DNA from 2 places in the Priestia sp. MDV22-iso46 genome. Region 1 is predicted to be linked to the other one. Evidence: a T-box and tRNA genes for the amino acid it is inferred to sense, from the RefSeq annotation. Region 1 holds a T-box; the other holds one or more tRNA genes.
The links. A T-box is a leader RNA that pairs with one kind of tRNA and senses whether it is charged. The one in region 1 lies ahead of thrS (threonine--tRNA ligase), so its partner is inferred to be a tRNA-Thr.

Region 1 (16,529 bases):
TTCTAAGCTAGTAACTAACTTTGCAAACTTATCATTTTTTTCTGCTACGTATAATAGACCAAATACAAGCTGATATAAAACGCCTAAGTTTGTTTCAAAAGCATCGATATCATTGCCCCATTCATACTTAATAAAAATATCTGCGCTGTGTGCTAAAGGTGAAGTAGGTTCATTTGTTAAGGCTACAGCATAAGCGCCTTTGCTTTTAGCGAACTTAGCTGCTTCTGTAGTCTCAGGAGTTGTTCCTGACATGGAACATAAAATAACTAAGGAGTCTTTTCCTAGCTGCTGCGGATTGCGGTGGATAAATTCGTTCGAGCTATACAAATCGGATGTAATATGTTGAGCTTCTCGATCTAGTACATACTTAGCTGGATACATGATCGCAGAAGATCCTCCACATGCGACGAAAAACACATTACGAATTTGCTTGCTTTTTAATTCGTTTAATACGGCTTGCACATCACTTTTTACATTCACTACTGTTTTGCTCATTTTCCCCACTCCTTAAATAAAATATGATATACAACATTATGTAATGTTATATATTGTTATATTAAACTGCAATCGTTAACTAGTCAATACATTTATCAGAATATTTAACTTTTTTATCTACATTTGTAGAAATGCGCTCTTCTGTTTCTCCATCAAAGAAATGCACGTAGGTTAAATTCAACGAAAAAGCGCCTTTGTCCCCTGCTTCAAACTCACATAAAAGAGGCACTCGAGCGACAAACGTTTGCTTTTCTAAACTAGCATATAAAATTGTTTCAGCACCTAGTACCTCTATCATATCTAGTGTCGTAGTGAAGCAAAACTCATTGTTCAACTCTCTCTTACTATCCTCTTTATGATATACAATGTGTTCAGGACGCGCACCCATTATGACCTCTTTCTCATTATGACCTTGAGAATGTAAAGCGTGTATTAGAAAATCAGGAAGCTGTATTTTAGTTTTTCCCATTATAAAATAAGTGCCTTGGAGATACCCTCGAAAAAAATTCATTGCGGGCGATCCAATAAAACTGCCTACAAATACATTCCTAGGATGGCTGTAAATATCTTGAGGAGTTCCGATCTGTTGAATAATCCCGTCTTTCATAACAACTAGGCGAGTAGCCATTGTCATAGCTTCCACTTGATCATGCGTCACATAGATTGTTGTTGTTTGCTGCCTTTGATGCAGTTTAATAATCTCAGCACGCATCTGTACTCGCAGCTTCGCATCCAAATTAGATAATGGTTCATCCATTAAGAAAACTTTTGCTTCCCGAACAATAGCACGACCTAAAGCAACTCGCTGACGCTGACCTCCTGACAAAGCTTTTGGTTTTCTCTCTAAATATGTCTCTAGTCCTAGCATTTTAGCGGCTTCATTTACACGTCTATCAATTTCATCTCTCTTTATTTTTTTTAACTTCAAACCAAATGCCATATTCTCTCGAACTGTCATATGAGGGTAAAGAGCATAGTTTTGAAAAACCATAGCGATATTACGATCTTTTGGAGCTACTTCGTTCATATGCTTTCCATCAACGTAAAAATTACCTTTTGAAATTGTTTCTAGACCAGCGATCATTCGCAGCGTAGTAGATTTACCACAGCCTGAAGGTCCAACAAATACAATGAACTCTTTATCTTTAATCTGAAGGTTAAAATCATTTACGGCGATATTCTTTTTATCATATATTTTATATACTTTATCTAAATGTAACGTTGCCATCTAGCATCAGCTCCTCATATTTAATATTCGAAATACAGTATTGCAAGCTACGAGTCTCTTTTTCCTTCATCCTTTCCTCCTTTTTATTTAAATTGCTAACTTGAGACATTAAAGTAACTTAATAACTATACTAATCGAATCTAGTTAGACAGAAAATAAATATGTAAAGGTTGCTAACACAAAACATACAAGCAACCGTTCACCTTCAAAAAAATAAAAACCTTCTCTAAAATAAGAAGGTTTCAGATCATAATCTGCATAGAGACTGCCTTTGCCTTACTTCTGAAGATTTTATTACATATCTTCTTTGCCTTGACAGCTCGGACACTCATAAACATGTACAAAATAAAGTCCAATATGGTGGAATCGTTTCCCTAAGCAATCTGGACATGTTCCTGCTTCGCGCATTTGTTCTCGTCGTTTGTCTCGCTGATTAGCGAATAAATTTACAAATTTCATAAAAGAACCTCCCTCATGTTTTTGACTATAGGTTTTCCTGATAAGAGGTCTTTTATTCGACTAGCTGTATTTATAAAAGCACCTGCTTGATTGTGCTTTTAAACTATACTCACGTTTTCCAATAATACAAAAAGGATAGATAGAGCATTCTTATGACGCTCATCTATCCTTCATTTTTATCCTATATAATGTTTAACGCTATACAGGCGTTTATCACTATTTCCTAACAAATATCTGATTTTTGATACAGCTAGCATATACAAGTTATTCTTCTACTTTGTATTTTTCTTTTTTCCGAATAAACGGCCACCAGTTTCCTTCTCCAAGCGTTACGACAATCGCTGGCATAAGAAGCGGAAGAATGACAAGGCCATAAAGTAAAAGACCAATAATAACAACCGTTGCTACATGAACAAGTGTTAATACACCCGATGGCATCATAGCCCCAAACGTTCCGGCTAAGATAATAGCAGCAGTGATAATAACCGACCCCATCTTACTCATAGACGTAACTATCCCTACTGCTACGCCGCTTTTTACTTCTTCGTTAAAACGGTCTAACAAGAAAATAGAATAGTCAATTCCAAGGGCAACTAAAATAACAAAACTAAAGAATGGCACGGCCCAGCTGATTCCGTCATTCCCCATTATATCCACGAATAGAAGCTCTGAGATTCCCATTGCTGTATAATACGTAAGCAGCAGTGAAGCAATCATGTATACAGGCATTATCATTGAACGGAATAAAATGGTCAGCACAATAAACAATCCAATCATCATAATAACCATTGTGCGTGAAAGATCCGTTGTAGATAAATCTTTTAAATCCGCATTTGAGCTCGATACCCCTCCGTACACAATTTCTGTATGCTCAAACGGCGTATCAACGACTTCGCTTGCCACCGCTTTTTCAATATTTTTTACGGTTGAAATGGCTTCTTCAGAATATGGATTTTGATCGAGCACTACACTGAGCTTAACTCCTTTTCCATCTGCAAAAGAATAGTTATCGATGGATTGTTTAAACCCTTTATCTTTCATCACTTCTGCTGGAAGATAAATACCCGTATCTCTAACTGTTGAGCTGTCACTCATGTTATCAAGCATATCTGTTGCTTTTGTTAAGCCATCTGAGATCTTCGTCAGTCCGTCATTCGCACTTTTAACTCCTTTTGCTAACTGATTGATACTGTCTGATAGCGTTCCAACTTGGCCTTGCTGAGCTGAAAGATTCTCATTTGCTTGTTGGAGACCGGTTTGAATGGCAGTAAGCTGTTTACTGATTGAAACAAGCTGCGGGACCGCTTGCTGCACATTTCCTGTTGTAGAGAGCTGTGTGCTGACAAGCTGCAGCTGTTGATTAATTTGAGCTAATCCGTCTGCAGCAGGTGCAAGCGACCCACCAGATTTCTCTTTAGAAGCAGAACCCGTTTGGTCAGCTATTTGATTTAGCCCTTTTTCAACATCACTTAATCCTTTTTGTACATCTCCGATTCCTTTAACAGCATCTTTGATTCCGTCTGATACAGAGCCTAGCTGTGAATTAACATATAAATCATCAATCTTTTCTCCGGTAGGCTGTGTGATAGTCATAACAGAATCCACGTGATCCACTTTTTCAATTGCTTTGCTGATATTTCCTAAATAAGGAATAACATCCGCCTTTGTTAACTCTTTATCTCCTTTAATAATAACATTGACAGGAAACGCTTTTCCTTCTCCCAGTGCATCACTGATAGCATTTAGTCCTTTTATAGATTTATAATCGCTGCTTATTTCAGCAGTAGAGTCAAACGATACTTTTGAGTCGTACGTTACAATAAAAGGCACGGTAATAATGGCTGTAATGACTAAAAACACGAACGGTCGCGCCACTGCCTTTTTTCCTAAAAAGCCCCACAGCTTATTATCGCTATGAGAAGCCACTTTTTTAGACGGCCAAAATAATTTTTCTCCAAGTGTAACCATAAAAAGTGGAAGCAGAGTAAATAAAATGACTAGCAGTACACCTACGCCCACTGCTACCCCGACAGCGGACTGGAAAATGGCAAACTTGGCAAATCCGATGGCTGCAAAACCAATAAATACGGCAATTCCGCTGATAAATAGCGTTCTTCCTGCTGTCCGATAAGCCGTGATCGTGGCTTCTACTTTATCATGTCCGTTTGCCAATTCTTCACGGAAACGATTAAGTAAAAGAATGCAGTAATCCGTACCAATTCCAAACAAAATAGCTACTAAGAACGTTTGCGTGAACGTTGAAATTGGAAAATCGACATTTTTAACTAAAATCCCTAGTAACGATTGACTGATTAAGTATGTGATTCCCACAATTAAAATAGGAATAAACGGCGTCACTACTGAACGGAAAACGAGTAAAAGCAAACCTAAAATCAAAAAGATAGTAATAAACTCGGTTTTCTTTAACCCTTCTTCTGAACTGTGTGCAAAATCCTGATTAATAAGAGATGCGCCTGTTACATATGCCGTAATGTCTTTTGGCACGTTATCATAAATCTGATTCGCTATTTTTTCAACTTTTTCATCCGATCCACTGACAGTAACCGGAACTAAAACGGTTTTTTTGTCTTTAGACATTAATTGATTACGAACATCTTGATCATCTGTTAAAGGCGTTGTGACATCTTTTACACCTTTAATTTTCTCTGTCTTATCAATGATTTTCTGTATTTGTTTCTCACTATCTTTATCTAATGCGTTATCTAACTTGATAACCATGCTGATGGTATTACTGTCTTCTCCGGCATTTTTTAGAATTTGGCTGGCTCTAGATGAAACGGCATCGTCGGGAAGCTGAGACTGTCCTTTTTCACTTGCGAGCTTTGTTAAATTTGGTGCCGTTAGCATCAATATAACTGTTAAAGCTAAAATGAAGGCCGCAATCACCCATTTAAATTTCACAATAAATTTCATTCTTTGCTTTCCCCTTTTGTAGTTAACTTTTCTTTTGCCATTGTAAGAATTTCAATAAATGTATCTATTTTTTCTTCTTCTACATCATCAAACAAATTCTCAATGATACTAAAACACGCGGCATTTCCGTCATTTATTACCTTTTCGCCTTCAGCCGTAATCTTAATAAGCTTAGAACGTTTATCGCTCTCTAGTTCATTAGCGTCCCACTCCACAAGCCCTTTTTCGAGCAGTTTTTTGATTCGATTCGAAATGGCACTTTTATGAACACCTTGCAAGACTGCAAGACTGCCAGGTGAAGACGGACCTTTAATCATTAAACTATTTAACAAATCAAACTGCTGCCTAGAGACATGTTCAAAGAGGTTATGGCTGATCTCTCTATGAATTACTTCTGTTCCTACAAACAGCACTTCTTCAAAAAGTTCTACAGCTTGATATAATTTGCTTTTTGTCACTGTTTTCTCTCCTTTATTCATTTAGTTTATAGATATAAACTATTCAACTTTAAAAATAGTTTATAGGACTAAACTTTATTCTGTCAATAAATTTATGTCCGACTGTCTTCATATATGATAAAGATAAATAGAAATCCCAAAAGATACCGCTTACATCATCTTTTTTGGTTGTCAAAGCTCCATCACTTAAGTATTATTAGTAATTGACTTCTTTTCAAGGAGATATAAATTTTATACACAGAAAGGGTGATCACACATGAATACAATGCATGCTAATGAGCAGGTCAGTAAGAAAGATTCCTTTCCAATTGCTCTCATCTCGTTGACTCTTGGAGCTTTTGCTATTGGAATGACGGAATTTGTTATTATGGGGATACTGCCTAACGTTGCGGAAGACCTTCATGTTAGCATTTCGACTGCTGGCCAGCTAATTACAAGCTATGCTTTAGGAGTAGCAATCGGCGCGCCAATTTTAACCATTTTTACTCATCGACTTCCTCAAAAGCTTCTGCTTTGTTTACTTATGCTTTTATTTATTCTCGGAAATGCAATTGCTATTATTGCACCCAGCTATGGAATTTTAATGGGAGCTCGTTTAGTTACGGCATTATGTCACGGTACTTTCTTTGGAGTAGGCGCTGTTATTGCTTCACGACTCGTACAACCTCATAAACGTGCAAGTGCTGTCGCAACGATGATGGCAGGTTTAACCATTGCAAATATCATCGGGGTTCCTGTGGGAACATTTATTGGGCAACACTTAGGCTGGAGAGCTTCATTCGGGGCTATTACGATCATGGGGATTATTGCATTTATTGGTATTATTCTATTTATTCCAAAGCTTGGTCAAGACAAATTAACGGGTCTAAAACAGCAGTTTGCTGCTTTTACTCAACCAAAACTTCTTGTGATGCTTCTTTTAAGCGCAATAGGATGCGGCAGTTTATTTACTGTTTTTACGTACATTACACCGCTTCTTGAAGATGTTACAGGAGTAAGTGAACATAGCGTTACGTGGATACTTGTATTATATGGATGCGGCGTTACGCTCGGAAACGTTGTTGGAGGCAAGCTTGCAGACTGGAAGTTAATGCCTTCGGTTGTAGGTATATTTGCTTTTCTTTGTATTGTGCTGACTATTTTTACGTTTACCGTTAAAAGCCCAACAGCAGCAATTATCACGCTTTTTTTCTGGGGAGCAGCAGCATTTGCTGTAATGCCTGGTATTCAAGTAAAAATTATGAACTTAGCACAGGAAGCACCTGCTTTAGCTTCTACTTCGAATCACTCGTTTGCTAACTTAGGAAATGCTTTTGGCGCCTTTTTCGGAGGCGTGATTATTAACCATATGGGACTTACTTCACTTCCTTGGGTCGGCGCCATTTTTGTAGGAACGGCTTTTGTTATCAGCACTTGTCTTTTTATTGTGGAAACACGCAAAAAACATAGTGAACAATCGTCCTAATTCTCTAACAACCGAACAAAAAATAAAAAAAGAGCCTTTCTTTGCTGAAAGGCTCTTTTTTTATTTTTAACTCGCTTTTTTCATTTCTTTACTTGTTAATCGACTGTGTTTACGAGAATAACCGACATATACAAATATACCAAGCACAATCCATATGCTAAAATACAGCCATGTTGTTTTAGGAAGATTAATCATTAAAAATAAACAAGATAATACAGATAAAATTGGTAAAACAGGTACAAACGGCATTGTAAATCCACGTTTTAAAGTTGGGTGCGTTTTACGTAAGATGATAATGCTGACGCCCACCATGCCGAAAGTTAAAAGAGCTCCGATATTTGCTAAATTCGCAAGTTCTTTTAGATCAATAAACCCTGAAATTAACGCTCCGATAATCCCTACTAGCCAAGTAGAAAGAGTCGGAACTCCTGTTTTCTCATTTGTTTTAGCAAATGCTTTTGGCAGCAAGCCGTCGCGGCTCATGGAGAATAAAATGCGTGTTGCTGCATAAATGTAGGCGAAAATAACAGCCATGATTCCAATGACAGCTCCTGCAGCAATAACTCCTGCCACTGCATTTTGTCCTACTGAATGGAGAACATAGGCCATTGCTTCTGGGACATTCAGTTCTTTGTACGAAACAACTCCGGTCATAACAAGGCATACTGCTACATAAATAATCGTGCAGATCACAAGTGAACTAATAATTCCAATGGGCAAATTGCGCTGCGGATTCTTTACTTCTTCTGCTGATGTAGATAAGGCATCAAAACCTAAGAAAGCAAAAAATACGGCCGCGCCCCCTGTCACAACACCTTCAATTCCATAAGGCATAAAAGGAGTCCAATTAGACGGTTTTACATAAAAAGCTCCTACAATAATAAAGAGAAGGATAATAAATAATTTAACCAGCACCATAAAGTTATTCACTTTTTTACTTTCTTTTGTTCCTCTTGAAAGCAGCCATGTAATAAGAAGTGTAATACAAATAGCAGGAAGGTTCACTAGACCTCCATTTGCAGGGATCGTAATCAATTCTTTTGGCAGTGAAAAACCGAAGCCTTCTAAAAAGTTGTTAAAATAAGAAGACCATCCATTTGCTACTGCTGACATTGTTAACAAATAGACAGAAAGCAACGTCCAGCCCATTAAGTGTGCTACCACTTCGCCGATGGTTGCATATGTATAGGTGTAAACACTTCCAGATACAGGTATAGTTGAAGCAAATTCCGCATAGCACAGCGCTGCAAAACCGCATACAATAGAAGCCAATATAAAAGAAAAAATAACGGCTGGTCCAGCATCGTTAGCAGCTACTAAGCCTGTTAATACTAAAACCCCTGTTCCTATTACGGCTCCAATACCAAGAAGAGTCAAATCGAATGCTCCTAATGTTTTGACTAGAGATTTGTTTTGACTTTGTTCTAATAATTGCTCGATTGACTTCTTTTTAAATAGTTTTCCCATTGCACTCTCTCCTCTCTGTTGCCACTCATCCCTTAAAAAAACTTGAAAATGACGTTTTCCCTATTTGGCTGCGCGTTTTTACTTCAGATACAGAAGTAATTATATAGAAATAATTACTAACTTGTCTATTAGTATACTAATATCATTATATATATTTCAAGAGTTTTTGTAAGCGATTTCTTAATATTGCTCTATTTTGGATTTATAAACTAAATAAAGAGATTATCATTGTGCTTATGTATAATAAGTTTGAATAAAAATAATATTCTAAAAAATTATTTTATATATTTTTAGATAACTTTTTTACTAACTATCTTCAGATATAAATTCCTGACCTAGAGATTATTTACAGAACAATGAATGTTTTATCTTACCGGGTGTTATAATGATGAAAACTGAAGTGTATGAAGGGCGGAGAGAGATGCTTAACTTACTTATTGGCTGTATTTTACTAGCATTAGGAGTGTACTTTATGTTTAAATTTCTTTTTTACTCTCCTTCTAAAAAAAAGCGAGATCAGCAGAACATGAACAAACCATCAGATGAGGCTTCAGCTTCATCCTGTACAAACGATTCGAATGGAATAAGATAAATTTTTTTATAAAATACCGGCGTTTGTCTAAGGCAAAAGTTATACTGCTGATATATATTATCTTATACCCTTCTAGTTCAATATTCCCTTCATTTTGGTGTAAGACAAGATGAAGGGAATCACTATCCGACTTAAAAAAATCGGATTTTTCTATTTAGTAAGGTAAATAGCTTCAATAAACTCTGTTTGAATTCTTTTCTTTATTCAAGTGTACAGCTGCCTCTTCCACACTTACTGTTCCTATATTTTTCTTCCCGTGCTTTCGCATAGCAAGCGATTCATTTTCCACTTCTTTATCTCCTATCACGGCCATATAAGGAACTTTCTGCATTTCTGCTTCTCGAATTTTCAGCCCTATTTTTTCAATGCGATCGTCTACTTCAACACGATACCCTTTTAACTCCAGCTCGTGTTTCACTTTATATGCATATTCCACATGCGGCGGTGCAATAGGCAATAGTTTGAGTTGAACAGGAGCTAACCAAAGAGGAAATTGACCTTCGTAATGTTCAATCAAGATGGCCATAAATCGTTCAACGGAACCGTATATAGCGCGGTGAATCATTACGGGACGATGAGGTTTATTGTCTTCTCCAATATACATACAGTCAAACTTCTCTGGCATTAAGAAATCAAGCTGAACTGTTCCGCACTGCCAGCTGCGACCTAAGGAATCTAAAATATGAAAATCGATTTTCGGCCCATAAAAAGCTCCGTCTCCTTCATTCACCTGATAGTCTAAGCCTTTTTCACTTAACACAGATTGAAGCGACTTTTCTGCTTGGTTCCATGTTTCAATATTTCCCATGAATTTTTCAGGTCGTGTGGATAGCTCCACTTTGTAATCGAAGCCAAAATGTGAGTAAAAGTCATGGATAAACGCTAGAATGCGGCTAATCTCAGCTTCGATCTGACTGAGTTCTACGAATAAATGAGCGTCGTCCTGTGTGAATGAACGGACTCTTAGCAATCCGTTTAAAGACCCAGAAAGCTCGTGACGGTGAACTAATCCAAGCTCTGCGTATCGAATCGGAAGTTCTCGGTAGCTTCTTCGCTTGCTGCTAAACAATAAAATGGCTCCCGGACAATTCATCGGTTTAATCGCATAGTTTTGTTCGTCAACATTTGAAAAATACATATTCTCATGATAGTGCTCCCAGTGCCCTGATTGTTCCCACAGCTCCTGTTTCATCATGATGGGTGTTTTTATCTCTTGATAGCCTGCTTTATAATGCTTTTGTTTCCAGTAGTTCTCTAACTCGTTTCGAATAATCATTCCGTTAGGTAAGAAAAATGGCATACCAGGAGCTTCTTCTATTGACATAAACAGTTCCAGTTCTTGACCTAATTTTTGATGATTTCGCTTTTCTGCTTCCATTTGTTTTGACATGTTCATTCCTCCAATATGTTTTTATTTAACAAAAAAAACCGCACTCATCCCTAGTAAAGGGACGAATGCGGCCGTGGTACCACCCTAATTCCGTAAAATACCCATACGTATTTTACGCTTAAAAAGATAACGGTTTTACCGGTTGCGGTTTCAGTGTATACACATTCCCCGCCGCAGCTCCAAGGTGGTAAATTCATTTCGTTTTCTAAGGGTTCTCAGCCAGTGACCCTACTCTCTGTAAAGAAAATTCAAAAATGATTCATGTCCTTTTCATTGCTTGTATATTCTTTTTTTCTACATAAAAAACCGCACTCATCCCTAGTGAAGGGACGAATGCGGCCGTGGTACCACCCTAATTCCGTAAAATACCCATACGTATTTTACGCTTAAAAAGATAACGGTTTTACCGATTGCAGTTTCAGTTATGCACGTTCCCTGCAATAGCTCTAAGGTGGTAAATTAGATGATTTCTTAAGGGCTCTCAGCCAGTGGCCCTATTCTCTGCGAAGAAAACAGCATCTAATTCGTGTCCTTTTCATTGCCAAATACTGTTTATTAGTTGTTAAAAGCGATTATAGTGTATAAATTTAACAGAAGTCAAGAAGTAATTTTTTATTTTTTAATGGTATAGAATTACTTTATGCTTAAATTTTTGAAAAGTTACTTAAGAATACACGGACTGAAAAAGTTTTTTATTATACTATTAACGACTACATTTCATTCTTATTTTCACCTTTATTTTCATAACAATAAAGGCGAAAAAGAAAGATACTATAAGTCCTTATTTGTTTTATCTAAGCGGTATTAACGAAGTGAAACCCAATACTATCCCAAATCAGAACAAATAACATAGCACAAGCATTATCAGGTTTTTTATTTATATACTAAAATATTAAATACATCTTTTTCTGCTCACCCAAATCGTTGACTTCAATCCGTAGAAACTATTTTTTATCTAACTTTAGAGGGAAGCTCATCATTCATGCTTCCACTTTGCGGAAAAATCCGTTTTTTCCTGATTTGTTCTTTAAGAATAACATCAAGCTGCCGCTGAACTTTCCTTGTTTCATTTGTCGAAAAATACGGGTGAGCCAGATTTACTGTTTCTAACGGATCCTTGGTCAAATTGTACATTTCAATTTGATCGGGAACACGTGTTGTTTTAAGGGTAGTAAAACTTACAGGGTAACCTTCTTTAGTTCTTTACTTTCATATAAGGGTGGAAATCGCTCCTCGTCCACGATAATTAACAAAAAATTAGGCTGCTTCTGCATGTTTACTCCTCCGCGTGTTTATCAAATTTTCTGTATTGATAAACTATGTAAAAAGCACTTTTTTTAGAAGAACGGAGTCGATTCATGTCTTTTTATGCCCAAACAAAAAAGACTTGGAGGATTTCTCTAAGTCTTTCATAGCTCATTTCAATACGATATTCCTTATTTTTTGTATGCTTTTAGCTGCTGATTTCGTTTATAGGTACCAATGATACTAGGTATACCTACAACTATGCTTATCATAAAACTCCACATCATATAGCGCCAATCCCCTGTAAAAAGCGCTACTCCCATAAAAAAAAACGAGCTGACCAGCAAGAGCTAACCATGAAGCTATCCAAGCAAACATCATATTCTCTTCCACGTTATCACCTCATATTTTTAAGTATGAATGACTTCTTATATTTTACCATAAAATTCTAATTTTAAAGGTTGTTCTACTGTTTATTTTATGTACATAACTAAAAAAGCTAATAGCAGCGCGCAGCTAGCCATTAGCTTTTTCATCATTTTGCAAATACATGATGTCCTATTTTAATTGTTTCTTGTTTTTGGCGCAGCCATTGATCTCCCGTTTTATCAGGATTAAAGAAGAATAATGAACCTTTTCCTTGACCTTGGAAGTTAATTGCTTCTTCTACAGCTTTTTTTGAATCTGTGTCTGCAGGTTTATTAATTTGACCGTTGCTGACCGGACTATACTGACCTTTTTGATAAATAACGCCTTTTACAGTGTCCGGGAATTTGCTGCTGTCGACTCTGTTTAATACAACTGTCGCCACGGCTACTTTGCCTGCATAAGGCTCTCCTTTGGCTTCAGCTGACACAAGACGAGCTAATAATTCTTTATCATTTTTATTTACTTGAATGTGCTGTTCATGAGCGGGTGCTGCAGCAAATGCTGAGTAACCTGCACCAAAACTTGGGATAAGCATTGCTATAGCAATCACTAGTTTCTTTATCATAAAAATAAAAAGCCTCCTTGCTATTTCTTGACGTGGTTCATATGCTAGCAGAAATATAGGAGTCTTTCATTACAAAAAATTATCCAGTTCCAAAAGAAATTGGATGTTATTGTCTTCTTCAAACAATCTTTAGCTTATAAAACTGGACCTTTTATGATTACGTATTAGTTGCACTTCTAAATCTTAAAGAAATTATATTTTTTCTGTTTGAAATATAAAGTTTGAACTGTATATTTCCTTAACTACTGAAGAAAGAATATCAATTCCTTTCTTTAACTCCTCATCTGCAGCAGTAAGACTTATGCGAATGCACTCCCGGTTGTGAGAAGAAGATTGGCTACCGTGAAAGAATGACCCGCCTGGCACTACAATCAAGTTTTCTGCTTTTAATTTATTGTATAGATCGGTATCACTGAAAGGCAAACCTTCTAACCAAAGCCAACCAAATAACGAACCTTCCGCTTTGTGCAAATACCAAGGAATATCATCCGGCATACGTATAGTTAAAAGATTTTTTAAATAGTCATGTTTTTGTTTATAATGAGTTCTTATATGGTTAGCTGAAATTCCGGCTAACTGCCCGCTTTTTAAGGTGCTAACCACCATTCGCTGACCTAACCTAGAAGAGTGAATCAAAATATTTGATTGAAATGCTTCCATTACTTTTATGAAGTCACTTTTTCCTATAGCAATTCCTATTCTCTCTCCAGGCAATCCGACTTTAGAAAGACTCATGCAGTGAATGATATTATCATGTATGATTGGATCCATTTCAATAAAATTAATAGCAGGAAAAGGCGGTGCGTAAGCTGAATCAATTAGCAATGGAATGTGATAGTCCTTGCACACTTGGGATATAAGCTGTACGGATTCTTCAGAAAGAATGTTGCCGCTTGGGTTATTAGGTCTTGATAATACAACAGCTCCGACGTCTGGGTCCTGAGCTATTTTATCTTTAAATGCTTGTTTGTTAAATTCATAACGAAACGTATGATGATCAAGCTTTGAGAGGATAGGAGGAATTCCTTCTATTACACCTTCCTCAAGCGCGACTCCACTATACCCAGCGTAATCTGGCAGCATAGGTATTAATGCTTTTTTTACTCTTCCTTCTTTACTTGTACCGCAAAACGAATTTAAAGCTAAAAAAAAGAGATTTTGACTTCCCGAAGTGATCAAGACTTGTTCTCTGTCCAGTTTAATACGATAATTCGTAAAGAAATATTCTCTTATGCAATCAATTAATTCATGCGTACCGTAACTAGAACCATATTGGCTAATCAAATTTTTTAATTGTTTGTCGTTCACAATATCCTTTAAAGCTTCTTCCCACATTTCATAAACTTGAGGGAGAATGGCGGGGTTGCCAGCACTTAAATTCACATATTGATTAAGATTGGAATTGAGCACTTCTTGGATATCATGCATAATAGCGCGAACGCCTACTTTATTAGTCATTTTGTTTCCTATTTTACTTAAATGCAAAGCAGTCACTAGTGCACCTTCTCCTTAAAGATTATGGTCATCGAATAGTAAGTATGGAACTTCAATCTTTTTATTTTGCTGATTAATAAAGTAATTGTCCGGGATAATAAATTTATCATCGTTCTCACTAGGTAATAAGTATTTTCGAACATAATGTTCAGCTTCTTCTTTATAGTCAAGGTCACTTTGAATCGTTTCAAGTTCTTCAATTTCTTTTACTAAAAGATCCAGTTCTTTTAAGCATATGTCTAAATCTAAATAAGCATGGTCTCCTTTTCGGGATATTGAACGCCCATTTGCAACTAACCAGCTAAAAAGAAAAAATCCTGTTCCAGAATCAAAGTTTCGGGGTGCATTATGCTGACTAGGGTATCTTAAAAGTCGTTCAAAGAGAACAAATTCCGTTATCTCTTCCCAAAAAGGATATTTTCTTTTATGAAGAGTCAGCACCGTCTGGCAATCTACTTTAACTTCTTCTAGTATGCCTGCAAAAAAATTCATTTTCGCCTGTATATGTTGGTCAAAAGGTTTATTTCCGCAGTGATGGTAATAATCATGCAGATATCCCCAAATCACCCTTGCCTGATAAGTGTCTTCTCTATTCATAGTATGAGATTTAAAGTTAAAATCAGGAAAGATAGAATACGCTCTTTTTAATGTATCCTGATTGTATATGCTGTGAAATTTATTAAAGAAAAATATCGCGAAGTTTTGACTTGTTACCTTTTCTTTTGTTTTTACATTCTCAGGGAAAAATACAATACACTTCCCTTCCATAAATCCTTGAGTACCAGCTAACAGCTTTAAAGATTCACATCCATTTTTAGGATGAGGAAGGTCTGCTTCAATGGATTTCATGATTTCAGGTTCATCACGAACGGCGATAAAGGCTTCTAAATAAAACCCTCTTTTTGTAGGGCCATTAGGCGTTACAATCGGTCCTAAAAAGAACGTCGCCTCCCCGTTTGCAGGCGGGCTATAAGCAATTAACGTTTGATCAAAATAAGGAGCTTGATCGAGTCCTCTTTCAATCCAATCACATACGTCATTTTTTAATGCATTCCACACTACAGGTAAATTTAAAGAGCTATATATTGTTTCAGTTTCAGCAACTACTTTTAATAAGAGTTCTCTAGCTTTTTCGTAATTTCTTTTGACCTCTCCATTTGGGCCCTGATATTTTCTTATCTCATATAGAGCAGGTACTATTTTATCGTTTAATAACTCCACTAAACTTTGGGTATGATTTTTTGTTAACATGATTAAAACCCTCCTTTTTTAGAACAGCTACTTAGCAGAAATATTTTTAGATGATGTAAGAGTAGAGTTATTCGTGTTTTTCTCTACTTGCTTTTTCAAGTTAATAAATATAACCCCTGCTATTACAAATGCTGTACCTATATAGACCTGTTTGTTTAATGTTTCACCTAAAAAGACAAACCCTACATATAAGGCGATAACCGGTGAAATAAATAAATGCGCCGTTGCTTTTGATATATGCCATTTTTTTAATAAATAAATATTAATAGAAAACCCCAAGACCGACCCTATAATGGCCAAATATAATAATGAGATAAGACTAATACCAGAGAAAGTGCGGTTTCCATTTTCTACAAACAAACTAACAATCAGTAAACAAGCGCCTCCACTTAGCATCGAAAAAGAATTAAAGGTCATAATAGGCAAGGATTTTATGCGAGATTGAACTTGAACAGTTATAAAAGCAGAACCTAGCATAGCCATTAAAATGACAATCATAGCTACTATTTGAATCACATTCCCCTGTATAAACAGCTGATTTCCAAATACAACGCTCATACCAATTAAGCACATGACTACACCTATCTTTTGTCCTTTTGTAGCTGGGGTTCCTTTAAATAAGCGATTAAATAAAAGGGCAAACACTGAAATGCTGGCAGCTAAAACGGAAACAAGCCCGCTTGGCAAATAGACGGATGCCCAATAAACAGAACCAAACGGTAGAGCAAAGTACAAAATTCCGTTTAATGCTGAAATAATTACTACTTCTTTTGAAATGGCCATTTTTTTTGTGAGTAAGAGGTAGAGGGCAATTATTAAACTAGCAATTAAAAACCTCATACCTGCTGACCATAGAGGCAAGCTATCCTTTAATCCAGTCTTTTGAAAAGCCCATGTCGTTCCCCCGATGACGGCTAATAGACAAAACAAAAGATGTACATGAATACGGGTTAATTTAGAAATCACTGTTTCACCTTATTTCTTTTTTAAAGTTAAGCCTATTTTCTTCCGTGGAGCGTAAAACACATCGGCACTTCTCCAAAATCTTTTACAACTG
Region 2 (16,529 bases), on a different contig from region 1:
TTGCCATCGATTCTTTCTTGGGTTGGAATGGGAGTTATCATAGCAGGCATGGTGCTTCACAGCTACCAAACGAGTCATAAAAAAGCTATACCGCAAAAAGAATTGACCTACTAATCAATAACAAAAAAGAGCGTCTCAGTCGGCGCTCTTTTTGTTTATACAACAGATCTTCTTTCTAAATTGAAGACATTCACCTGCTCAGCATCAAAGCGGCTTAGCAACGAATCTACCCCGTACTCAAGTGCAAAAGCACGTTCATTTTCTGAAATCGGAACGGCCTGCAGGAACGCTACTTTTTTATCAGATAGTTCAATCGTTGAAAAATTATCCCATAAAAACGGCGGAATCAGCAAAATGTGCTGCATATGAAAGCTGTCATCAAGGACTGCAATAACGTCTTTATAAATAGCTCCTGGGAAGATGGACACATGAGATTTCATCATATGGAAAATACAGTTTGCTAAAATAGCAGAATAAATACCGAATTCCTCATGACAAGCCCCAACGATTTCAATTCGAAGCGGGATCCCTCCAACTGTATAGCCTGTCGGACATTGATGTCCACCGAGCGTTGCATACGCGGTTACGTCTTGACGCGGATGGTTTTCACACGCCACAACGTGAATACCATGCTTTTTTCTTTCATCTGAATAATCTTCAATTCGATCCTTTTGACCAAATACATCTATTGCTTTATGTATAATTAATTCTTCATCTTTTGTAAAATTACTCATAAAAAACCTCCTTGCTTGCGACCTTAAAAAGCTCCCTACTGTACAGCATATACTACTGCACTCGCTTACGATATAGTTTTTAGAAAATGTGATAGAAATGTTATCGTTTCGTAACATACTATGAAATTGTACCAAGAAGCAAACAAGAAACCTTAACCAATTTTTTCTTTTCCCATAAAAAATAGAGCCTGCACCATGGCAGCCTCTATTTTTTATGACATTATTATGAAATAATTTGTAATTCTTTTGGGTACTTCGTTAACGTTTCGTATCCATCTTTTGTAATGATTACATCATCTTCGATACGCACGCCTCCGAGTCCTGGAATATAGATACCCGGTTCAATTGTATATACCATGCCTTCTTGAAGCACATCATCATTGTTGCGGCTCATTGAAGGAAACTCATGCACGCTGATGCCAAGACCATGACCAAGACGATGCAAGAAATACTCTCCATACCCTGCTTCTGTAATAATATTGCGTGCTACCATGTCCAAGTCGCCAATGCGAGTGCCGGGCTTGGAAGCTTCAAGAGCTGCCTGCTCGGCGCGCTGTACCGTTTCATAGATTTCTTTTTGCTTATCATTAATGGACTTGTAAGCGACTGTACGCGTAATATCTGAACAGTATCCGTCTAGCACTACACCTAAATCGAACAGAACCATATCTCCTGGCTTTAACGTGCGAAGACCTGGGTTCCCGTGCGCTTCTCCCGTTTTTTCACCAAATAAAACCATCGTTGAAAACGACATCTCACGAATTCCTTTTCGCTTTAGCTCGTATTCAATTTTAGCCAGAACATCCATTTCCGTAACGCCTTCTTTTAAAGCAGCTACGCCTACTTCTACACCAAAATCAGCTAAGGCAGCTGCCTTTTGCAGAATCTCAACTTCACGCTCATCTTTAATTAAACGCAGCTGATTTAACTTCTCTTCTGCTCCGACTAGCTCAGCGTTTGGATATAGGCTAAGCAGTTCTTCGGCTCTCGCATACAGCAGCTGCTCTTTCTCTACAGCAACCTTTTTCACATCTATTACGTTTCGTTTATGTAAAGCTTCTTTAATAAGTTCCCAAGGATTTTGATGGTCTTCATATCCAATCACATCAAACTTCCAGCCGGCTTCTTTTGCTTGTCCCACTTCCATTGATGGACAAACAAGCATCGGCTCCGCTTCGGTAAACACAAATAAGCCAAGCAAACGCTCATGCGGATCCGTGTGAAATCCAGTTAAATAAAATACGTTTTCGGTTGACGAAATAAAGGCCGTTTCTACATTCTTTTCTTCTAGCCACGATACGACTTTTTGTAAACGTGCTTCCATTAAAAAAACCCCTTTCATTGTGCAATATTACTATTATAACATAGTTATTTAGCAATATTGTACAATGAATAGAGGTTAAGACAAAGCCGCGTGAAGAGTAGTAAGCTGCTCTTTAATCGCTTTTCGCTGAATACTTACTTTCATCAGCCAGCCATTTTCTCCGTATCTATAAATAAATTCGTACGTACCTTTAGGAAAATATTCTTTTACCAGCATGTCTCGGTTTTCAACAAATCCGGGATCGCCAATAAAATAGGTACCTTCTTCAAGCGGAAGCTCATGAACTTTTTTTTCTAGCTGCTTCTCTTCGTCTTCGTCATCATCTATCACAATGTGCAGACCGCCTTCATCACGCACAACATCAAATTCACCGTTTTGTTCAAGCTCAAGCACCGGCACCACCTGTCCATTTACCGTCAACAGCTGCTTCGTTCCTTCAAGGACCTGGGACCAGTGATCATCGTATAAAGTAGAAGAATAAAAAATATAGCCCTGAGATTTATATAATAAAAGCAGCTGTTCAAAATGATTTTTTACTTGTTCTTTATCAAACAGAATAACAAAATGCTTTCGATAGAAAAAACTTGTAAAAGGCAGAATAGACGATTGATTAAGCTCTTTAATTATTTCAGCACTATCTTTACCTGAAATAATAGCTCCGGTCAATTCCCCCGCGCCATAAGGTTTCCAATGACTTAACGCCGCTTCTGGAATCAGCACAAGGTTCGAAGATGACACATATATACTCATTCGCTTCACTCCTTTTTTCTACATTTAGACCTATATTTGATTCTCCACAAACAGAGACTTTCCTCTTATTCCATTCTTAAAAGACAGAACTTTTTCCCTAACTATGATAGATTATAACAAATATCCTCGAAAAAAATAACCTTTATTTCCTCTTTCTTCTATTTGTACACTTCTCTTATTTTAGCTGTCTTCACAGATTTACTAGTGAACGTACTTGCTAATCTAATTCCTTAGTGTTAATTTTATTATGTCGTTTTATAATTTTTTGCATAATTGGTTTCAAACAAAAAAGTATTAATATTTTTGAATGCGATGGTGAGACATTTGGAAGAACGTACAGAACGTAAACAACATAAAAGAAAAAAGCAAAGAAAAAAGAAACGCTTTAGAAAGCTACTTCTTTTCTTTCTCATTTTTGTAATCGCCGCTGGTGCGTATGTGTATTATCAATACCAACAAGGGTTAGCAGAAGCAGACGGAGCTTTTGGGAAAGATGGACAATTTGATTTTAATGGTGCAAGTGCCAATTTAGATAGCATGAATGTGCTGCTTCTTGGAATTGACTCTCGAGGTGAAGAACATTCGCGTGCCGATACAATCATGATTGCTCATTATGACAAAGACAGCAATCAGCCTAAAATTGTTTCTTTGATGCGTGATTCATATGTGGATATTCCCGGACATGGCAAAAACAAATTAAATTCAGCCTATGCATTTGGCGGTCCCGAATTAATGCGTAAGACAATTAAAGAAAATTTCGGCATAGATGTAAACTATTATGCCGTTGTTGATTTTAAAGGTTTTTCTAAAGTTGCCGATACGATTGCCCCTGAGGGAATTACGGTTACCGTGCCGCACGAAATGTCATCAGGAATTGGCATGACGCTAAAACCTGGAAAACAAACTCTTCACGGAGATAAATTACTAGGATACGTGCGATTCCGACATGATAGCCAAAGTGATTTCGGGCGCGTGAAGCGTCAACAAGAAGTGATCGGTAAATTAATGGATGAAGCTCTTCAAGTAAAGACGCTGGCGAAAGCTCCTAAGCTATGGGGAGTCATTGATCCATATGTGGATACAAATATTCCGCCAAAAACATTTATTGTGATAGGAAAAGATTTTTTAGTTGGAAATCAGCCAGATTTAAAATCTCTTCGTTTACCGGTTGAAGGTTCCTATTCAAACGAACGAATATCCGGTATTGGTGCTGTTTTAAGCATCGACCTTGAAGAAAACAAACAAGCGTTACAATCATTTTTAAATTAGGAAAAGGTGTCCATTAGCGGACACCTTTTTTATACTATTCAAAAAAACTTCTGTTTTTCCTCCCTATCCTTCAAAAAATTTTCAGCTTCGACAAAAAATGAAGCCATTTTCCTAGAAACAGCCGTTTCTTTGGAGTTCTATTTTTGCTGTTACATGCGTATATGAAAGGAGAAGGACTTCTTTTTATATTTTTTAGCCAAGGAGATGAAATGATGAAATTATATGGTTTTCAAGCTGAAGAAGAGCGTTCCTTTCTTCATTCTACCTATAAAGTAAACCCATTACTTTCTCATACTGGAGATGTCAAAATCAGCTTTTTATCTTTTCAAGAAAATGATTATACCCCTCGTCAAGAAGCTACGATTCCACAGCTTCTTTTAGTCGTTCACGGGGAAGGCTGGGTAGCTGGCGATAACGGACTGAAAATTTATATCAAACAAGGTGAATCAGCATTTTGGAGAGCCGGGGAATCTTTTGAAGTCGGGAGTCTAACGGCTATGACAGGACTACTAATTGAAGGATTAGATATCGCTCCTCAAAAGCTGCTTACTTCTTTCTCACGAACAAACGCAAATTAAAAAGCCGCTGTGACGCGGCTTTTTTTATTATCTTAGTAATCGAGCGTAGCTTTCTGCACTATCTTGAATAACTTTGTCACTCAGATCACCGCCTGCTCCTTGAAATAAAAATGGCGTTTGAAACTTCATACCTGTTAAATTTGCCATAGCTTGAAAAGGAAGAAGCAGATGATTCATTGGGTAACGGTTGTATCCCCCTTCTTGATAAGCTTCTGCAGGGCCCCCTGTCGAAGTAGCTACGACAAACTCTTTTCCCTGAAGTTTAGTACCTTTGCTTCCATAAGCCCAGCCGTATGTTAAGACAACATCTTGCCACTCTTTTAAGAGTGCTGGTGAGCTGTACCAGTAAAATGGAAATTGAAAAACAATACGATCGAATTGAACAGCTAACTCCTGCTCTTTTTCTACATCAATTTTGAAATCAGGATAGTTTGCGTATAAATCATGAACGTACACATTCTCTTCTTTTTTTACTCGCTCTGCCCACGCTTTATTAATACGAGAAGATGCTAAGCTTGGATGCGCTAAAATAACCAGTGTTTTCATTTTGATACTCTCCTTCTGATATTTGTGCTTGCTTTATTCTTTTCTATTTTTATGCTTGCCTCTAACGGCTTGTTCAGTCATTCTTTCCTTTTCCTTCAGAAAATCTGAGTTAGTTTACACTTATAAACTACCAGTATTATCATTCTGCTTCAATAAAATTGACTTTGTTTTTATCACCTTTAATTTTTTTATGTACCCAAAACGGCAGATAAAGGACAAGAAAGCTAAGAATCATGATTCCTTCAATCCATACTAAATACCAAGGATGAGGTCCAAGAACATCCAGTAAGGAAGCGTGCTCTGGCTTTTTCATCATATATAAATAATTCGCCCCGAGTAAACGATTCATAGCATAGATAAAACCTCCGTACAGATTAACAGATACTACGCTTACCCATAAAGAACGAAACGTCGGCTCATATCTGCAGACAGCAATTAGCATACAGCAAGCAAGTACCACACCGCCATGCGATACATAAAACTGCACATAGCGAAACTGGGCATACGCATAGCCGCCAAGGTCCGGGGTAATCATCGCTTGAACAGAGCTGCTGATTCCTGCGAAGTACACAAAATAAAAAAGAAGCCTGCTTTTGGTTATCAGCATAACAGCAGCCAGCAGCACGACTATATCGCTGAGCTGAAGAGGCAAGGAAGTTTCAGCGGACCACTGATGGCAGCTGATTTCCCAAGCCTGGTAGGCTGTTTCTGAAGCAATTAGAATCAGTGAAAGCAAAATGAACACAAACATCTTTTTTCGCAGCTGCTTTCGACACAAAAAAATAAATGCTCCTATGATCACGATAATAGCTAAAGTTACAAGATGTTCAACTGAAAAAAGCTGAAAGGAATGTTGTACAGGATGACACGTAAAAAATGAATTCATAAAAGCGCCTCCCTTCCATCAGAAAACAAATTCGGTACCTTTAGCTTGTTCATAAGGCCTCATTTTCATTAATGCTTCTCCCGCATTAAAAAGAGATTGAGACATAACGAAATCACGCCAATCTAAAGACGGACGAATGGAGTAAATAATCAAGTATGGATCACTTCTTGCACCGCAGTTGATTTCCATGCAAGGCTTCGCTTTCCGCGGGAGTCTTCGCGTTGCCCTCCAATCAACTGCTAGAAACAACTAAAATAAAAAGATCCGAACGATTCATCGTTCGGATCTTCTTTCAACTAACATACTGTTGTCCTAGCTTTTTTCTTCGTTTTTACTCCTTAATTAATCCTTTTTTCACTAAGAATTGATGAGCAACTTCTTCAGCCGTTTTTCCTTTCGCATTTACTTGATAGTTCATTTCACGCATTTCATCATCACTGATTTTACCGCCCAGTTGATTTAAGATTTTTTTCAGTTCAGGGTGCTCTTTTAGCGTATCTTCACGAAGCACAGGCGCTCCTTGATACGGAGGGAAGAACTGCTGATCGTCTTTTAAGACTTTCAAACCAAACTGTTTGATTTCAGGGTCCGTTGCGTAAGCATCAAGCACGTTAATATCGCCTTTTTCTACAGCGCGATAGCGAAGCTTCGGCTCCACCGTTTTAATATTCGGGAAGGTAAGGCCATATTCTTTTTGAATGCCTACATAGCCGTCTTCGCGATCTTTAAACTCAAGCGTAAACCCTGCTTTTACTTTATCTGTTGCATTTGCCAAATCTGAAATAGTTGTTAGATTATTTTCTTTAGCGAATTCTTTTGTTACGGTCAATGTGTACGTATTATTAAACTTCATTGGATCTAAATAGACAAGGCCGAATTTCTTTTGAAATCCTTCTTTTGCCTGCTTGTACACCTCTGTTTCATCTTTGCTGTCCGGCTGTTCCTTTAGATGCGTCACAATGGCTGTACCCGTATATTCAGGGTACAAATCAATTTCCTTGTTACGCAGAGCCTCAAATACAAATACCGTTTTCCCAAGCGACGAACGTAGATTTACTTTCATATCGGTTTGATCTTCAATTAATTCTTTGTACATATTAATTAAAATATCTTGTTCTGCACCAATCTTCCCTCCGATAACAAGGTCTGGTTTTGTTGCGCTCATCGCTGCAAACGGAGAAACAAGAATGAGTATTAATACGATGATCATAATAAACGAGCGTTTTTTGGACCCTTTTTTAGCTGAGTGTTCAATCGTTCGCAGAATTCCATCAAAAATAAGCGCTAATAATGCGGCTGGAATGGCTCCTAATAAAATCAAACTATTATCGCTTCGGTCAATACCAAGCAAAATTAAGCTTCCGAGTCCGCCCGCTCCGATAAGAGCCACGATTGTCGCTGTACCAATAATGAGTACCATCGCTGTGCGAATTCCGGCCATAATGACAGGAAGTGCTAGAGGAAGTTCTACTTTGATTAATCGTCTCCACGAGTTCATCCCCATGGCTTTGGATGCTTCAATTAAAGATGGGTCCACTTCTTTAATTCCGGTATATGTATTTCGTACAATAGGAAGAAGCGAATATAAAAACAGTGCAATAACCGCGGGAAAGGTTCCAATTCCGACAAGAGGAATCAGTAATCCTAATAAAGCGAGTGAAGGAATGGTTTGCAGTACGGCTGTTACGCCAATGATCGGTTCAGCAATGCGGTCATGCCTCGTTAAGTACAGTCCGAGCGGCACTGAAATTAATACGGCGATAACAAGAGCCAGTACGGAAATTTGAATGTGTTCAAGAAGAGCTTGAAACAGTGCATCTCCTCGTTGATCTAATAATGTGCTTAGTGCATTCATTACAGCGTTCCTCCTTCTTTCGTTTTATCAGAAAGAAACGCTAATAGGTTTTTGCGCGTTACAACGCCAATGCGTTTGCTCCCTTTTTTCACGGCTATTGCTTCATGGTCGTAAAGGGCGTCCATTGCCTGCTGAACAGTGGCGGTTGAAGCTAGCTCTTCAGTAGGCTCTACGTCTGGCTGTTCACTTTCTTTGACAAACATATCCAATGTCTCAAATAAAGCATTGCCTTGATTTCCAATAAATGTTTTTACAAATTCATTTTTAGGCTTTTGAATGAATTCCTCCGGGGTTCCAACTTGAACAATTTCCCCATCTTTCATCAGGCAGATACGATCTCCAAGCGTCATCGCTTCGCTCATATCATGCGTAACAAACACAAATGTTTTTTTGATTTTTTCTTTTAAGCTAATAATATCTTGCTGAAGCTGTTCGCGGCTTAACGGATCGAGGGCACTAAAGGGTTCGTCCATTAAAATAACGGGGGGATCGGCTGCGAGGGCACGTGCTACACCTACACGTTGCTGCTGGCCACCTGAGAGCTCAGACGGCTTTCGGTTTCTATATTGCTTTGGGTCTAGTCCTACCAAGGTAAGCAGTTCATCAATGCGCGTTTTGATTTTGTTTTTCTTCCAATGCTTCATCTCGGGTACAATGGCTATATTTTCAGCAATGGTCATATGAGGAAAAAGAGCAATCTGCTGCAGGACATAGCCAATGTTCCAGCGTAACTTATGTATGTTGTGGGCCGATACGAGCTTATCTTTTATGTATAGTTCTCCTTCGGTAATATCATGAAGACGGTTAATCATTTTTAAGGTGGTTGTCTTCCCACACCCACTCGGACCAATTAAAACGAAAAACTCCCCTTCTTTAATTTCTAGATTAATATTTTTCACGGCGGTCGTACCGTCTGGATATTGCTTTGACACATTCTTAAACGTAATCAAATTATCGTTCACACTCCCTGTTGAAATTTAACCCCTAGTTTCGTGTACCCAATACTTAGAGGCAATAAACATTCTTTTAAGAATATTTCTAAATATGATTCATAAGACATAGTGGAAAAGATACACATGTTTTCTCATAGCCTCCTAATAAGGCTATCAAACTGTTAAAGTTTTCACAAGGCGGGGAAGAATAATTCGGAGAAGAATTTTAAAGTCAACACAAATAAAAAAACCTTCTTTCAACAAGAAAGAAGGTTTTTTTAGTATGCTAGCGACAGGGATCGAACCTGCGACCTCTTGCTTACCATGCAAGTGCTCTACCTACTGAGCTACACCAGCGTCTTGGAAAATTATATCACGTTTAAATTTATTTAGGAAGCGCTTTTTTAAATTTTTTTATTGGTATATTCTCTAATTTGCGTCTTCTGAAATTCGCACTTTCTACAAAGTTCCATATTTTATGTTAGAACTCCTTACATAAATTGTGTGAATTTTCTTTTTTTATATTACCCTTAGTAAAAGAGCTTACAAAAGAAGGGAAGAAAATAGATGGAACAACAACCAACCATGACCAAATCAAAAACGGCAACTCCCTACCCAAGAGACTGCACGTTCAGCCTGGAAGATTGGACGACGCTCGCCAAGTATTGGTACCCGGTCGCACGCTGCAGTGATGTAACAGAGAAACCAACGTCCGTAAAACTACTAGATGTAAATCTAGTTCTATACCGCACGACAAACAAAGTAGTAGCGGCTCGTGATTTATGCGTTCACCGAGGCACCCCGCTTAGCATGGGCTGGGTGGAAGATGATGAAATTGTCTGTCCTTACCACGGCTTCCGCTATGCAACGGACGGCGCATGCACGTCGATTCCAGCTCACCCTGATGCCAACATTTCTCCCCGCCTGTGTATGGCCGTCTATCCAGTTATTGAACGATTTGGATTAGTATGGACTTCCCTGACAGGAGAACAAGATAACCTGCCTTACTTCGATGCTTGGGAGGACCCTGATTTTCAGCAAATTGTTTGTCCGAGCTTTGATATCATGGGTTCGGCCGGTCGTCAAATGGAAGGCTTTTTAGACGTAGCTCATTTTGCTTGGGTGCACACGGACACATTTGGTGATCGAAACAACGCCTTTGTGCCTAAATATAAAGTAAGCGATACAGACTATGGGCTTCATGTAGAATATACCAGCACCGTGAGCAATTATTCCAAAGAACAGCAGCATTTAAATCCACCTGATTTTAAATGGCTTCGCGTCTTTGATGTTTATCCGCCGTTTACAGCTACGCTAAAAGTATACTTCCCAGAAGGCGCAGAGCTGTGGATTATGAATGCAGTCTCTCCTATTTCAGCCCGCGAAACACGTTTATTCGCACCAATCGCTCGAAACTTTGACAAAGATTCTCCCGTTGAAGGTGTGTATGACTTTAACCTTCGCGTCTTTGACGAAGACCGTGAAATGGTTGAAAACCAAAAACCTGAAGACTTGCCTTTAGACCTGCAGATGGAAGCGCATATTATGGCTGATCAAACGTCCATCGGCTACCGGAAATTATTAAAGAAAATGGGCTTAAGCTTTAGATATACAAGCTAAAAGAAATCCCCGCTGTCTCAGCGGGGATTTCTTTTTTATTTAGCAAACTGCTCGCGTCCTGCTTTTTCCTTTATCACTTCATCTTCACTTGCCGGCGTGGCGCGTTTCATAAACAATGAAAGAATTAAGGCAACCACCACTAGTACTACTGAGACGGCAAACGCATCGTTAATTCCTTGTACCATTGCCTGCATCCCAATCTGTTCTTTCATTTGAGCTGCCCCGGCTGCCGTTGCATTCGCTGCTCCTGCTCCGCTCATTGCATCTTGAGCGAGCTCTTTTGCATGCGTAGCTGTACGGTTTGACATCACCGTTACTAAAAGAGCCGAACCAATAGCTCCCGATACTTGTTGAAGCGTGTTATTCATCGCAGTACCATGCGGATTAAAGCGTTGCGGCAGCTGATTTAACCCGTTTGTCATAACCGGCATCATCACCATAGACATTCCGAACATGCGAAGCGTGTAAAGCGTAATGAGCGTTGTATACGTCGTATCAAGCTCTAAGTTACTGAAGAAATACGTCGTAACGGCTGTAATCGTTAGACCCGTTACAGCCAGTGCACGCGCTCCGAATTTATCAAATAATTTTCCGGTAATCGGTGACATCACACCCATTAGCAGCGCACCCGGAAGCATTAGTAATCCTGAATGAAGCGGAGAAATGCCTCGTACCGTTTGAACATAAATTGGCATTAGCAGCATGGCTGAGAATAATGCCATTGTGATCACCATTGAAATCGTTGATGATAAAGCAAACATTGGATATTTAAAAATGCGGAATTCAAGCATAGGTGTTTTCAGCTTGAACTGACGCGTAATAAATAAAATCAGCGCCACAGCTCCTACGATAATGGTGCCGTATACTTCCACAGAATCCCAGCCTTTATCCCCTGCTGAGCTAAATCCGTATAGAAGTCCTCCAAATCCAATCGTAGATAACACAAGTGATAGGAAATCCAAATTGATTTCCACTTTTTCTTTTTTGTCTTTTAATAGGAAGAAAGAGCCTATTAATACAATTGCCGCGATTGGCGTAACAAGGTGGAACAGCATTCTCCACTCATAGTGTTCAATTAGCCACCCTGATAATGTAGGACCAATTGCCGGAGCAAAAATCATAACTAAACCGAAAATCCCCATAGCAGCTCCTCGTTTTTCTAATGGAAAACTTGTGAGCAATACGTTCATTAAAAGCGGCATCATAATGGCTGCGCCTGATGCTTGAATAATACGAGCGGTTAACAAGACCGAAAATACGGGCGAAGCGCCGGCAAGTATGGTTCCTGCTGTAAATAAAGTCATAGCCGTTAAAAATAAGCCTCTGACAGAATAGCGCTGAATTAAAAAAGCGGTAGTTGGAATCATAATACCATTCACTAACATATAACCAGTAGAAAGCCACTGGACAGTTGACGTTGTCACATCTAAGTCTTTCATAATAGATGGCAGCGCCACGTTTAATAACGTTTCATTCAACAATGAGATAAAAGCGCCTATTAACAAAATAGCAATTATGCCATAAGGCGGCTTTTCCATTTGATTTATCGATTGACTCATTATTGTACCTCCTTATACTTCAAGTTCATTTTTTTAGACACATGTTCTACATAGAGTATATTATACTGTGAGTTCAATTTATGCAAGCGAAAAATCTTGCGTTCATGTCCTTTATTTTATCGACTTTTTTACTCCTATAACCCTTTTATATCAATATGTTGTCGTGATATCGTCCATTTCTTTAAAAAAGAACATTTGTGTAAACGCTTTAAATCATGTATCATAAAGTTGGACCATGAGTCTAATTTTATATTTAGGTGATAATAATGAATAACCGAAAACAGCAAGTTGTAAAAAATGCACACCATCTCTTCGTTGAAAAAGGATTTCAAGCTACGTCTATTCAAGACATCATTGATTATAGCGGCATTTCAAAAGGAACATTCTACAACTATTTTTCTTCAAAAAATGAATTATTAATCGCTGTTTTCACCTGGCTTCATACAACAATTGATCAAGAGCGAAACCAGCTGCTGGTTGGTAAAAGCCTGACCGATGTAGATGTATTTGTTAAACAGATTGATGCACAGATGAAAAACCATCATAAACATAAATTTTTTACATTACTTGAAGAAGTATTTGTTTCCAATGATCCTGATTTAAAAGCATACATAAAAAAAACCCAGTTTATTGAAGTAAACTGGGTTTACAAGCGGTTCATTGATTTATTTGGACAAGAAAAGAAACCGTACCTGCTAGATTGTGCAATTATGTTTCTTGGCATGCTTCATCGCAACTTTCACTATAATTTTATGGTTAACGGCACAAATACTGACCCGCATGAGATCATAAGCTACAGTGTCAAGCGCCTGCTTCCTCTTGTAGACGAAGTAGCAAATGCAGGAGACATTTTGCTCGATCCGCAAACGATTAAAGAATGGCTTCCATCTTGCCCGAATACTAAAAATCAAATAGAACAGGACATTTCTGCAGCACTTATCGATTTAAAAAAACAGGTTCACAAACAATTTACTGATGAATTTGAGCGTCAAAAATGCACAGAGCTTATTAGTTTTATTGAAGAAGAGCTGTTTAAACAATCAAATCCCCGCAAGTTTGTTGTGGATAGTGCCCTTCAATCGTTAAAGCAGCTGTCTGTTAACAACAGTAAAACGCCCCTAGAGGAACTGCAAACGATGATTGATCAGTATGTGAGTGAACTTCATTAAAAAAGATTAAGACATAACTAAATCATTCCAATTTAAAGTCGAATAAATGGGATACATGAGCTGAACCGCTTGAGACATCGCTGTTGATTTCCGTGCAAGACTTCGCTTTCCGCGGGCGGCCGGTGGGCCTCCTCATCGCGTACGCTCCTGCGGGCTCTCACCTGTGCCGCTTTTCCCGCAGGAGTCTTCGCTTTGCCCTTTCATCAACCGCTAGAAGCAACTAAATAGATGAAACCTACATTTACCCTACCAATGAAAAAATCCGAATGAGTTTGATTCTCGCTCAAGAATCAAACTCATTCGGATCTTCCTTCAACTAAATAACTTTTGTTCCAGTCTCTTTATTCACAAAGTGGAAATTGAAGTGAAAAGCACGTTTCTTTTCCTTTTATGCTAGACACACTCACTTTTCCCTTCATATAATGAATAATGCTGAAAGATACCATCGTTCCAAGCCCCGTACCTTTTTCTTTTGTTGTAAAATACGGTTCGCCTAGCCGGTTGATTTGTTCTTGCGTCATGCCGCAGCCTGTATCGATAATATCCACAATAACAGCTCCGCCTTCTTTTGTTACTTTAACGGTTAACGTGCCTCCATTTTGCATGGCTTCAATACTATTTTTAAATAAATTGATTAGGCACTGCTGAAGCTTTCTTCTTTCTCCCATTACGAAGAACTTCACTTCTTCATCAAATGTAAAATCAATAGCGACTCCATTCATATTGGCAAGAGGCGTCATAATATGGGTGACATGATGAATCTCTTCTGAAATATTCATTTTTTCATTTCGTTCCGGAGCAGAATTGGCAAACAGCAAGTAATCATCAATGATTTCTTTTGCACGATCTAGTTCATTAATCGCAATGGAAATGTAGCGTTTTTTAGCAGGTTCTTTTTCATCTTCTTGCAGCATTTGCATAAATCCTCTGCTTGCCGTTAGAGGATTTCGCACCTCATGAGAGATGCTGGCAGCTAAATGACTGACAATTTCTAGTTTCTCTGCTTTCATCAGGCGCTGCAGCACTAGTAAATTTGCCCGTATCGCTTCCCACAGTATGGTAATGACAAACATGCCTGCTACATCTAAAATCGCGAATTGAACCCACACGCTAATAGGAATGCTTGTTACGTGCAAGACAAAAATAGATACAAGCATAGCTAATAAAGAACCGATTACACTAAGACAGGTGCTCACGATAATTCTATTTTTTAATGAGAAATGTAAAAAGTATTTTGTTATGAAAAATAAAGGAATGGATAAAATCGGAAGAGCAATTAGTGTTGATAAAAACCCTACATCGTACCCGCCAATTAGCAAGCGCAGCAGTAAAATAAAGACAAAAAGCAAGCTTCCTAGCGGCCAGCCTCCATATAGCGTTCCTAAAATATAAGGAATTCTTCGTAAATCCATTCGATAATCATCGGGGACATAAGCTCCGTTAACCGGAAACAAAAGGCAAAAGATAATAGCTAAAATCGGAAATACCGCGATATAACGATCTTTCCACCAATGAATTTTTTTAGCATACTTGATTAAATAAAACATCTGCACTAAAAACAGCGCCAATAAAATAAATAAAAAATTAATTAACAAATCTTTCGTGACAAAACTCATGTATTCACCGGTCTTTCAAATGAGATAAAAATAAACTCTTTTATTGCATTTACATTTGTAACACAAATTAGAGCGTAATCATAGACAAATAAACGTATTCTATTTACTTTTTTATAACTTCCTATGACTTTATCGTCCGTTCCCCAAAATAGTGAAGGCAAAGAAAACCTTTTCAACTCCACTAAAAATATTCAGAATTTTATTTACATATGAGCTACAATGCTCTATAATCAGATCAATGTACTTGGTTTTGAGAGTAGGAGGAAGAAACATGGAACTATCAATTACCTTAATGGGATTATTCGTCGGAACCCTAGTAGGCTTAACGGGAGTTGGAGGCGCCGCTTTATTAACACCTTTACTGATTGTACTCGGCATTAACCCTTCCATTGCCGTAGGAACAGATCTTGTCTACAATTCTATCACAAAATTATTTGGAGTCGCTCAGCACTATAAACAGCGAACCATTAACTTTAAATTAGCAAAATATTTAGCCTTCGGAAGTATTCCGAGCGCTGTTCTTGCCATTGTCACACTTCATGCATTTCCATCTTTTCACGAGCATCAAGAAACGATTATTAAGCACGCTCTTGGATATGTCATGACACTGGTTGCCATTTCAATTATCTTTCGCGTCTTTTTTGATAAATTCATTCGCCCAAATCGTTTTCAAGAAATGGACTTAAATCAGAAAAAAGGATTAACAATCGGAATTGGTGTAGTCTTTGGATTCATTGTCGGACTAACATCGATTGGTTCGGGCTCATTATTTGCGATTGCGATGCTGTACTTATTTAAGCTAAAAACATCTGAGCTAGTTGGAACTGATATTGCACATGCGTTTCTTCTCGTTACGGTGGCTGGTATTTTAAATGCAAGCTTCGGAAGCGTGGATTACATGTTGACTGCTAACCTATTAACTGGATCTATTCCAGGTGTGTTAATCGGAAGCCGTTTATCAACGAAAGTGCCTTCAAGACCGCTTCAAGCCATTATGGCAACCATCATTCTAATTAGCGGAATTAAATTAATTTAACAAATAAAAGCACATGCCTTTGCATGTGCTTTTTATTAGTTTTTTTAAAGATCTATATTAAAAATAATAATGTTTTAAACCACTCCCTTCCCTTCTTATACACTTCAACTAATATTTTTATTGAATTTTAGTCAAAGAGACCAATGACACCTCAAACAACCTTACGTTAAAATGTAAAAAAACATAACATCTATTGTGATATCTAAAAAATTGTACGACGAAGGGAGAACACATGACACAAACAGCGGCAAAAAGTAAGCAAAAACCTTTTTATAAAGGTCTTTTCTTTCAAATTATGATGGCGATTGTACTTGGCATAGCCGTAGGATATCTGTGGCCAAGCTTCGGGAATGCTGTGAAACCGATTGGAGACGGTTTTATTAAGCTTATCAAAATGCTGATTGCTCCTCTTATTTTTGGAGTAGTCGTTGTTGGAATTGCCAAGGTTGGAAACATTAAAACAGTTGGGCGTATCGGCGGAAAAACCATTCTTTACTTCGAAATTGTCACAACATTCGCTCTATTAATCGGTCTATTAGTAGCAAACGTAATGAATCCCGGCACCGGTATGAATGTTGATCCTTCAAGCTTAAGCACAAGCGAAGTGGACGCGAAAACTAACGGCTCCGAACTTCCGAGTGAAGGTGATTTTTTT

Region 2: it encodes a tRNA-Thr, which carries the amino acid that the T-box ahead of thrS (threonine--tRNA ligase) is inferred to sense. The anticodon was not compared.

The regions. Positions count from the first base shown of each region.
Region 1 covers NZ_JBZVWT010000001.1:550,308-566,836, forward strand. The annotation lists gene AC4NPH_RS02905 (SIS domain-containing protein) at 1-495, opposite strand, end outside; gene AC4NPH_RS02910 (ABC transporter ATP-binding protein) at 575-1,723, opposite strand; gene AC4NPH_RS02915 (hypothetical protein) at 2,018-2,182, opposite strand; gene AC4NPH_RS02920 (MMPL family transporter) at 2,447-5,116, opposite strand; gene AC4NPH_RS02925 (MarR family winged helix-turn-helix transcriptional regulator) at 5,113-5,574, opposite strand; gene AC4NPH_RS02930 (MFS transporter) at 5,831-7,039, shown strand; gene AC4NPH_RS02935 (amino acid permease) at 7,106-8,506, opposite strand; gene AC4NPH_RS02940 (hypothetical protein) at 8,892-9,098, shown strand; gene thrS (threonine--tRNA ligase) at 9,271-10,488, opposite strand; T-box leader at 10,543-10,771, opposite strand; T-box leader at 10,811-11,036, opposite strand; gene AC4NPH_RS02950 (cell wall hydrolase) at 12,269-12,727, opposite strand; gene AC4NPH_RS02955 (valine--pyruvate transaminase) at 12,920-14,221, opposite strand; gene AC4NPH_RS02960 (DUF6421 family protein) at 14,237-15,472, opposite strand; gene AC4NPH_RS02965 (DMT family transporter) at 15,500-16,438, opposite strand; gene AC4NPH_RS02970 (hypothetical protein) at 16,471-16,529, opposite strand, start outside.
Region 2 covers NZ_JBZVWT010000002.1:792,001-808,529, reverse strand. The annotation lists gene AC4NPH_RS16060 (DMT family transporter) at 1-114, shown strand, start outside; gene AC4NPH_RS16055 (suppressor of fused domain protein) at 156-734, opposite strand; gene AC4NPH_RS16050 (M24 family metallopeptidase) at 958-2,058, opposite strand; gene AC4NPH_RS16045 (hypothetical protein) at 2,134-2,808, opposite strand; gene AC4NPH_RS16040 (LCP family protein) at 3,121-4,077, shown strand; gene AC4NPH_RS16035 (cupin) at 4,287-4,655, shown strand; gene AC4NPH_RS16030 (NAD(P)H-dependent oxidoreductase) at 4,683-5,201, opposite strand; gene AC4NPH_RS16025 (YwaF family protein) at 5,341-6,087, opposite strand; gene AC4NPH_RS16020 (hypothetical protein) at 6,106-6,276, opposite strand; gene AC4NPH_RS16015 (ABC transporter permease/substrate-binding protein) at 6,419-7,942, opposite strand; gene AC4NPH_RS16010 (ABC transporter ATP-binding protein) at 7,942-8,892, opposite strand; tRNA gene AC4NPH_RS16005 (tRNA-Thr) at 9,159-9,231, opposite strand; gene AC4NPH_RS16000 (Rieske 2Fe-2S domain-containing protein) at 9,442-10,494, shown strand; gene AC4NPH_RS15995 (DHA2 family efflux MFS transporter permease subunit) at 10,530-12,053, opposite strand; gene AC4NPH_RS15990 (TetR/AcrR family transcriptional regulator) at 12,320-13,222, shown strand; gene AC4NPH_RS15985 (ATP-binding protein) at 13,564-14,838, opposite strand; gene AC4NPH_RS15980 (sulfite exporter TauE/SafE family protein) at 15,110-15,874, shown strand; gene AC4NPH_RS15975 (cation:dicarboxylate symporter family transporter) at 16,107-16,529, shown strand, end outside.